DNA from 3 places in the Chryseobacillus diguaensis genome. Region 3 is predicted to be linked to each of the others. Evidence: predicted binding sites of a transcription regulator. Region 3 holds the regulator's gene; each other region holds the start of a gene.
What was found. The regulator Rex, encoded in region 3, represses fermentation and respiration genes when NADH is low (regulators of the CRP and FNR family bind a similar motif). The targets are predictions, from matches to a motif close to TTGTGAAATATTTCACAA.
Positions count from the first base shown of each region.

Region 1 (3,184 bases), on a different contig from region 3:
GCGACGGGCAGTCGCGCCTGGTACGGAAACCATCCGTACTAAAGTAAGTTGTTAAAGGAGTACATTACTGAGGTAAAAACGGCTCCCGAATCATGGAAGACTCATTTCCACGGAGGTGAAAGTCCTCCCGTCAGAGTGCTAATACAACTGACGAAGACTAATCTATGGCGGTGTCGTGAGGCGAAGTCTGATGGAGATGCGGACAATCGAGAGACCCGCAGTCGGACAGGCAGACCCAAATGCATAATTGTGAAGCACAGCGGCAGGGTAAGTTGGCGACCATGCGAAAGAAGCCTCTCGGTAAAAGAGGGTCTCTATCCATTGAATCAGCCGGATAAAGACAGCTTATCAAGTGATGGTACTGGGTATGTCTGGAAGGGAAGGGCGACGGCCCCGTGAGATCTCTATTCGAACCGAAAGGACATGTTTATATATCCGAAGTGATCCATTGTAAATGCCTCGCCCTCATGCAATAACGGCTGGGATAGACGGTACATTATGGTTTACTGGGTGGGGAGCAAATAAAGATAGGACGTTTTTCCATTGCTGATGAACAGATTACAGAATATATGATCCCTACACACAAGCTGAGCCATATGGTATCACTTGTGATAATAATGGGAAAGTTTGGTTTGCATTAGTGGATAAGTTAGGTAATATAACAGATTATTGATGCAAGGGAAGTGTTCAGGGGAATCATTAAGTTTAATGTATAATACTATAGGATTTATTAAAATTAGGAAGTTTATTTTTTGCTTATTCAAGAAAAGGGCTCAAGAATTGAACAACGATGGATTGTTTCAACAGTCTATTATTTTGGTCTTTAATCAGTTTAATAGCAGGATAGTGAGGAAGTTCGTTCGAAGAAAAGGACATTCCCGGTAGTACAGGGATGTCCTTTATTACTGTTTAGTTAGAATTTAAAAGTTTAGAATCATCTTACTTGTTTCAACTGTAAACTTATAATTATAAGACCCTTTCAAGCTTTCTAAGTCACCGGTAGCTTTGATGATTGTTGCTGGAGAATCTAGATTTCCATTATCATATATTCCTTGCTCTATAGCTGTAAATGTTCCCCGTTTTCCCTTGTAAGTTCCTTCGAAATGCAGAAATCCGGAAATTTTAGAAGTGGCCAAGTGACCATCATCTATAGTAGAGTCTATATAAAATAATAAATATTCAACAAAAGCTTTTCCTGTTAATTCACCCTCAATATCATATTCGACATGGGCAATATTAATAGGGAATTTTTTTCTAGTGTCATCTACTGGTTTTTCATCCCATTTGCTTACTGTAAATGTTACCTCCATGCGTAAATCTCCCTTCATTATAATAGTAATTCACCTCCAGTATAATATCCAAAAAGTACCATTATCAATAATGAGATAGGAGTGTTTTTATTTATTTTCCTTCTACTTTTGTGAAATATTACACTTAATGTAACGCGCGCGATAGTTCAAAAAGCTAAAGTAGCAACCCTAATAATTATCTTTATCTTCCACAATAGGGCGCGATCAATGAAATTCTTAAAGCCTTCGAACAAAAAGATGAAATCAATTTAGAAGAGGTTCTTGCACAAGTTAAACAATTAGAGTTACAAGTTGGGAAAGCATTTATTTTACAAACATTAAAAGATACGCTTGGAAATCGAAAAGAAGCAGCAAAAAGATTGCAAATTACGATGAGAAAACTTCGTTACCTTTTAAACGAAAAAAGTTGCTGTCTCGAAGATTCTGGTACAAAAAGTGTTCACCAGTAATAAAGCCATGCATTTTTTTCGAATTCCGGATTAAATACTCAAATTGAAATTTCCAAATCTATGGTTCGCATTAAAATAACAGAAAATGATCGAAATAAAGCAGGATAAAATACTTTCTACAACTCTTTTACTTACATTGTTACCAAAATTGAGTTCCTGAAGTGAAACTATTTTATATCCTTCCTAACAAAGGCATTTGAAAAATGGGAACAATGTTTCACCCATATGAACTATCTGATGCTTTTATACAAGGAGGAGTCTGTAATTTCTAACATATTGATGTAGATATAATCTTCCACAAAGTTTTCTGGAGTAAGCTAATTATTTATGGGCTGATCGGTTTTTACCGTTCAGTCTAACAAATTTGAAATACTGGTATAATGCTAGTTTGTCACTTTAGACGTTATTTTGCACTATAGACTCTGTCTAAACTTGCAAGGGAAATCTTCCCTTGATCCAATAAAAAAGAGGGACATTGCCCGCTATTTTATTTTAGCTTAAACATCTTAATTTATTTTACATTTGTAAGCGCCTGATAACTTTGTAAGTTCTTTGTTAATTGGTTTATGTTACCTTAAAGAAGGCAAGCTAATTACAGGCTTGCCTTTATCTATAATGAAGCATTAAAAAACGCTACAAGTTATGCTCGTCTTCCGCCTCTGCCGCCCTGTTTTGATACAGTGTTACGTTTGAGGGTGGACAAATTCTCTTCACTAGCCTTTAAAAAACGGGCCATTTTATCTTCAAAACTTTCCTTTGGTTTGAAATTACCTTTGGGACGAAATTCTTTGGATCGGTAATCTGATCTTCCCGGGCGTGGTGGGCGTTGTGAATAAGAAGAAGTTTGTCCTTCAGGTCTATCTATCGCTTTTTTGATGGACAAAGAAGTTTTTCCTTCTTTCATACTTATCACTTTTACTTCAACCAGATCGCCTATCTTCAGATGGTCATTTACATCTTTTACATAGCTATCCGCAACTTCACTGATATGCACTAAACCTGTTGATCCATCCGGTAATTCTACGAATGCTCCAAAATTAGTGATGCCTGTTACTTTACCTTGTACCTTGCTGCCGACTTCAACTGACATAAAAATAATGTTCCCCCTCAATTATGTTAAAAACACTTCATTATAACAAATTTTCGATGAAAATAATATCAACTGGCGAAATTCATTTTTGAATGTTGGGTAAATGGCCAGTCATTGACTATGTTTGGTTAAAAATTTTACTTGGTTCATTTCATTTCTAGAAAATTTTTAAAATGTTCATCAAGCCAATTCCATGTTTATAAAATCTGGCTGCCTTAAGGCGGCACGTTTTCTTCATTAATAAGAACTTTAAATATGTAGATCAAGAACTAATATATCTTTGATGGTGGGGCAAAATACTATACAATAAATGGAAAAATAGATCCTGAAATACC
Region 1 is NZ_JBMKNV010000001.1:219,854-223,037, forward strand. It holds gene ACOT8F_RS01085 (DUF3224 domain-containing protein) at 921-1,310, opposite strand; gene ACOT8F_RS01090 (helix-turn-helix domain-containing protein) at 1,616-1,759, shown strand; gene ACOT8F_RS01095 (S1 domain-containing RNA-binding protein) at 2,400-2,849, opposite strand.
Region 1: the regulator Rex is predicted to act here: its motif matches at 1,419-1,436, upstream of ACOT8F_RS01085 (DUF3224 domain-containing protein).

Region 2 (3,184 bases), on a different contig from region 3:
TTTTCTTTAATGACACCGGAGCGGATACCGATAACACCCTCCAGTTCAGCCATAACTCCCGATTCTTCTTTTATTTCTCTAACAATCGCCTGATCAATCGTTTCATTATGATTCACAAAGCCTGCAGGAAGAGACCATTTGCCTTTAAGACCTCCATATTTCTTTTTGACAACAAGCCAATTTCCTTCAGCATCAGTCACAAGTCCCGCTACTGCAATCCATACTTTTCCCCTTTTTTCTTCACTCATGTATATTCCTGCCTCCCTAATGAATCAGCTGCTTTATAATCTCAATTTAAAAGGTTATATAAAAAAGGCAAAAGCCTGAATGCTTTTGCCTTTTTCCTATTTTATCATTTAAAATTAAAAGAATTTGAATTTACCTTTTTTCAGAACCATTCCAGGACCGCCAACCATGAATAATGCACGGTTATCGATCATTTTCTTCATAAAGGATGCTTTTGTGCCGTACAATTTTTTACCGAATGCTACACCAACGGCATTGCTTTCACCAAGTGAAGCAACTGTACCTTTGATGTCCGGTTTGAATTGTTCTAGCTGTCCTTGCTGGCGGATCAATGCTGCCAGGTTTTTCGCGCAAGTTTCACCCTGCTGCATAGCAATCTGTGCAGTCGGAGGGAATGGACGGTTGATTTCTTCGTTGATGATTAAAGAGCAATCACCAATGATGAAGACTTCGTCATGACCAGGAGCGCGAAGCTCTGGAGAAACTTTTACACGGCCGCGCATATTTTCAAAGCCTGCTTCTTCTACAACGCTGTTACCGCGGACACCTGCTGCCCAAACAACAGTATCAGCTTTAATTTCTTCCATTTGCTCATCTTTTGCAACGATGATGCCTTCTTCAGTACATTCTTTAATAGCTGTACCGATTTTGAATTCTACTCCTCTTTGCTCAAGGAAGTTCACTGCGTACTCAATCAATTCCGGATCAAAGCCTGGAAGTGCTGTTGGTGCTGCTTCCACACAGATAATGCGGACATCTTTTTGGTCAATATCGTACTCGCGGCAAAGTTCTGGAACACGTTCAGCAAGTTCTCCAAGGAATTCAATACCTGTAAATCCGGCACCGCCTACAACGATAGATAAACGTTCTTTTCGTTTTACTTCTTCCGTGTTGTATGTTGCAAATTGAAGTTCGATATGCTCGCGCAATTGACGTGCTGCATTAATATTTGTGATGCCAAACGCGTATTCTTTCAAGCCTTTGATGCCGAAAGTTTCCGGGTGAGATCCGAGTGCAACAACAAGATAGTCATACTCAAGCTCGCCATCTTCAAGAATAACTTTTTTTGCTTCTTTGTTAATTGCTGTAACAGATCCTTTTACAAAGTTAACGCGTCCAGAGTTAATAACGTCTTTTACCATGTAACGGGCTTTGTCATGATGAATCGTACCAGCAGAAGCTTCATGAAGCCATGTTGTTTCATAGTGGTAATCATTTTTGTTCACAAGTGTGATTTCTGCATCGTTCACACCCAAATGCTTCTGAAGACGTGTAACTGTCATCAATCCGCCGTAACCTGCACCTAAAATAAGAACTTTTGGCTTTCTCAAATGAATCACATCCATTTAACAGATTTGTTGTAGGGTATAAAAATAGCTAATGTTATCTTCTGCCCTTTTTCAACATATTATTTCTTTTTTTGCAATAAAGATTGTGAAAACCTTCACTTACTTTTCCGCAAAAGGCCAAAATGGTAGGAAAATACTTCACATAAAATTAACAATAATGTCTATATATAATCATATTCTTTTCGACATATATTTTCAAGCTATAAATTATTCCTAATAAGAGGTAAGAAAATTCCAAAAATATTGTAGAATTCTGTATAATTGATTATGATTATATTTAACGTATTACCGCATTGCTTTAATGAGGTGCACTTTTCCATAATGTTAATACATTTTGCACACCCGAAATATGATATTATGTTATTCATTAAGAATATTTTTTGCTGGGGGGACTTTATGTGAAGGAAGATACAAAGATTTATGACATTACCATTATCGGAGGCGGGCCAGTCGGCTTATTCACAGCTTTTTACGGCGGTATGAGACAGGCTAGCGTAAAAATAATTGAAAGCTTGCCTCAGCTTGGCGGACAGCTATCTGCCCTCTATCCTGAGAAGTACATATATGATGTTGCCGGATTTCCGAAAATCCGTGCTCAGGAACTTGTCAATAATCTAAAACAGCAAATGGCTCAGTTTGAACCTGCTGTTTGTCTGGAACAGGCTGTTGAAGGTGTCGAAAAGCAGGCTGACGGAGTATTCAAGCTGACGACAAACAGTGAAATTCATTATTCTAAAACGCTGATTATTACAGCTGGAAACGGTGCGTTCCAGCCTCGTAAAATGGAACTTGAAGACGCTGCTAAATATGAGAAAAAAAATCTCCACTATTTTGTAGAAGATATGAACTACTTCTCAGGAAAACGCGTTATGCTTTGCGGTGGCGGGGACTCTGCTGTTGACTGGGCTCTCATGCTTGAACCTGTAGCTGAAAAAGTGATCCTTGTTCATCGCCGTGACAAATTCCGTGCGCATGAACATAGTGTTGAGCTTCTGAAAAATTCGAAAGTAGAAATTAAAACTCCTTATGTTCCTACTGAACTGCACGGCGAAGATCATATCGAGCAAATCGTTCTTGAAGAAGTAAAAGGTGATCACAAAGAAATCATTGATGTAGATGAACTGATTGTCAACTACGGTTTTGTATCTTCCCTTGGCCCGATCAAAAACTGGGATCTTGAAATTGAGAAAAACTCTATTCTGGTTAATAGTAAAATGGAAACTAATATCGAAGGCATTTATGCTGCAGGAGATATTTGCACATATGAAGGAAAAGTTAACCTGATTGCAAGCGGATTTGGTGAAGCTCCAACTGCTGTTAATAACGCAAAAGCTTACATGGATCCAAAAGCGCGCGTTCAGCCGCTGCACAGTACAAGCTTATTTGAAGGAAAATAAATAAGTTTAAGCCGCTCTCAACTGAGCGGCTTTTCTTTTATGGCTCTATAATATTTGTTGGGGATGATTCCTGCTTTCGTCCGCCGATAAAAATGGAAATGCCGCTGATATTTCAGCTCAGCCCGCTGATTCAGAGAAACAGCCTTTAATTAAAAGGCAGTTTTCGCAGAGATTGTTGCTATTCGTAAAAGC
Region 2 is NZ_JBMKNV010000005.1:170,289-173,472, forward strand. It holds gene ACOT8F_RS10395 (NUDIX domain-containing protein) at 1-248, opposite strand, end outside; gene ACOT8F_RS10400 (NAD(P)/FAD-dependent oxidoreductase) at 363-1,592, opposite strand; gene yumC (ferredoxin--NADP reductase 2) at 1,994-2,992, shown strand.
Region 2: the regulator Rex is predicted to act here: its motif matches at 1,722-1,739, upstream of yumC (ferredoxin--NADP reductase 2).

Region 3 (3,184 bases):
ATAATTTTTTCATTGCTGCTCTGATCAGTTCGCTGATCTTTGCTCTCGTTCACTTTGAGCCTGTACATGTACTATTATACAGTGCAATGGGTTTTACCTTTGCCTTTCTCTATGTCCGGACAAAAAGAATCATTGTACCTATGATTGCACACATGTCTATGAACACTCTGGTCATATTGGTTAATTTCGGGCTCAAGGACCAGATCGAACAATTAAATCATCAAATGCAATTGATTATTGGAGGCCTTTAAGAATGAGAACCAGCCCAAACATAATGGGATTTTTCTACCTTGCAATGGGTGCTTTGTTTACGTACCTGGCTGTTAATTCTTCAGGAGGCGGTTTGTGGACTTTTCCCACAATTGTCCTCATTCTGATAGCAACATTTGACTTTGGTGCTTCCATTCGGATGTTTGCTTTCAGCAATAAAATAAAAAAAATGAAAAATAAGAAATAAAGATAAAGTAGCCTTTCCTATTCGGAGAGGCTTTTATTTTGCTCCTCAAAAATGACCTTTTGTGCTTTTCGATAAGAAGCTCTTGATATAAGGATGCTTATTTCATATAGCAGCACCAGCGGAACAGCAACGAGTACTTGAGAAATTACTTCAGGCGGGGTAATGATGGCAGCTACAATTAAAAGAAGCAAATAGGCATACCTTCTCGTTTTAGATAGAAGCATCGGTGTGACAATCCCAAGTCTTGTCAGAAACATAACAGCAACAGGCATTTGAAACACGATGCCGAACGGAAGTATGAGTTCCAGGAGAAACGTAAAATATTCGTGAACCCCGATTACTTGAACAATGCCGAGCTCTCTTGAAATCTGGGTCATAAAGTTTACAACTATCGGGAACAAAACAAAGTAACCAAAGGATATGCCGATCAAAAACAATCCTATGGAAAGAGGGATATAGCTGAGCGTGACCCTTCTCTCCTTTTCATATAGACCCGGGCTGATGAAGGCCCAAAGCTGATATAAAATGACAGGAGATGTGAGAATGATGGCGATGATGAAGGTGAATTGCATGAAGACAAGCATCGGATCCGTCAATTTAAAGGCATTGAGAGAAAAGAGCTTTGCCTCATTGGTATGCTGCAGGTAAACAATTGCCGGCCTGGCGAGGAAAAAACCTGCTACCATGGCAGCTGCAAAAAAGAAAAGGACAATAAAAAGCCTTACTCTGACCTCAGCTAAATGATCATAAACCGACATCTCCTGTTTTTTCATCATAACTCCATCCCATCTTCTAATGTAACAGCTTTACTTTGTTCTTGTCTGTTCTCGCAGATAGTGATGCTGTTCGTAAATGCTTTTATCACGCATTTTAACTTACTTCGGGGCATCTTTTCTTAAAGATCCTGCCAAATTAAGGGTCCTTCAGCTGAAATTTAGAGTGAGAAGAAACAAAGTTTAAGAAAAGAGCCTTGTTCTTTTAGGTGCTTGCGCTTTCTTTGGTATTAATGTCATCCCGATTTGCACACCTGCTAAAACGAGAGCCGTTTTTGCTGCTGTTTTCATCGAAAGCCGCCTCTTTTCTTAAGATTCTCCCTGGTAATGCTTTAGAAAATACACAAGAGACTGAAGCTCTACCGCAAGATCTATATGATGAATCCGGATACTGTCAGGCACATTCAGTCTTGCAGGTGTAAAATTAAGAATGCCTTTAATCCCTTTTTTAATAAGCCGGTCTGTGATAGATTGTGCTGCCGGTGCAGGTACGGTTAGAATGGCAACTGGCGTATCCCCAGGCATATTTTCTTCAAGGGTATCCAGATGATAAACCGGCACTCCCCCTACCTCGGTTCCTATTTTGCTTTCATCCACATCAAAGGCAATGGTAATTTGAGTATTATTGTTTTTAGAAAAATTGTAATGTAAAAACGCGGTTCCTAAGTTTCCGACCCCTATTAAAATAACCTTGGTTACTTCATCCTGATCAAGGGTTTTTCGAAAGAAGGAAAGCAAATAGGAAACATTGTAGCCATACCCTTTTTTTCCTAGTGCTCCAAAATAGGAGAAATCACGCCGTATCGTAGCTGAATCTACTTTTACTGCATCACTCAATTCCGCTGAGGAAACCCGCTGTTTCCCTGAAGCATGGAGGTTCTGCAGGAAACGGTAGTATAGCGGCAGGCGTTTTGCTGTCGCCTGGGGTATTTTTGATTGATCTAAATTCACGTCTTATCCCTCACGATCTTCGATGCCTTCATTACGGCTGTAGTCGCCGCTTTTGCCCCCTGTTTTCTTTTGAAGGTAAGTGGGGCCTATAACCATTCCTTTATCAATGGCTTTGCACATATCATAAACAGTCAAAGCGCAGACTGACACGGAAGTTAGCGCTTCCATTTCAATACCTGTACCGCCTTTTGTCCGTGCTTCTGCTACTATATTTAAAAAGAATTCATCTTCTTTTTCTTCCCATTCGAATGCTATATCAATACCGTGAATGGGGATTGGATGACACATGGGTATAATATTGGAGGTCTGCTTGGCAGCCATTATTCCTGCTACTTGTGCAACTGCGAGCACATCACCTTTTCCAATCTCCTGGTTTTTGATTTTTTCGAAGGTTTCCCTGTTCATGCTGACTTTTGATTTAGCAGCAGCTGTGCGTACTGTTGAATCCTTAGAAGTAATATCTACCATTTTCGCTCTGCCCTGTTCATTAAAATGAGTTAAACGCGTCATTACGGAAACCTCTCCTTTACCAAACTATACACTATTTTTTCCTTGTTGTCTTTTTATGACATTACTCTTAGCAAGCAATGCAAAGTGTTGCCCTCATTGATTTCATAGGCTACACTTAAGCTAGCATAATAGAGGTGAAACAAATGATTATTTTACAAGTTCATCAGCTCACAAAATCGTTTGGTGCTGATCTTATTTTATCGAACATTAAACTTGAAATTCAATCAAGAGACCGTATTGCTCTTGTTGGCCGAAACGGCGCTGGTAAATCGACTTTATTGAAAATTATTTCAGGGCAGCTTTCGTATGAATCAGGCGAAATTTTCATGCCGAAAGGCCTTTCTATCGGATACCTTGCCCAAAATACAGGACTTGAATCAAGCCTTACCATTTGGGATGAAATGCTGACTGTGTTTGAGGATCTCAGACAAATGGAGAAAAAAATGCGTTCTTTGGAAGCAGAAATGTCTCATGTTGACCCTACTGCAGGTGC
Region 3 is NZ_JBMKNV010000023.1:5,280-8,463, reverse strand. It holds gene ACOT8F_RS20365 (CPBP family intramembrane glutamic endopeptidase) at 1-251, shown strand, start outside; gene ACOT8F_RS20360 (YdiK family protein) at 254-457, shown strand; gene tatC (twin-arginine translocase subunit TatC) at 475-1,230, opposite strand; gene ACOT8F_RS20350 (redox-sensing transcriptional repressor Rex) at 1,540-2,181, opposite strand; gene moaC (cyclic pyranopterin monophosphate synthase MoaC) at 2,185-2,691, opposite strand; gene ACOT8F_RS20340 (ABC-F family ATP-binding cassette domain-containing protein) at 2,835-3,184, shown strand, end outside.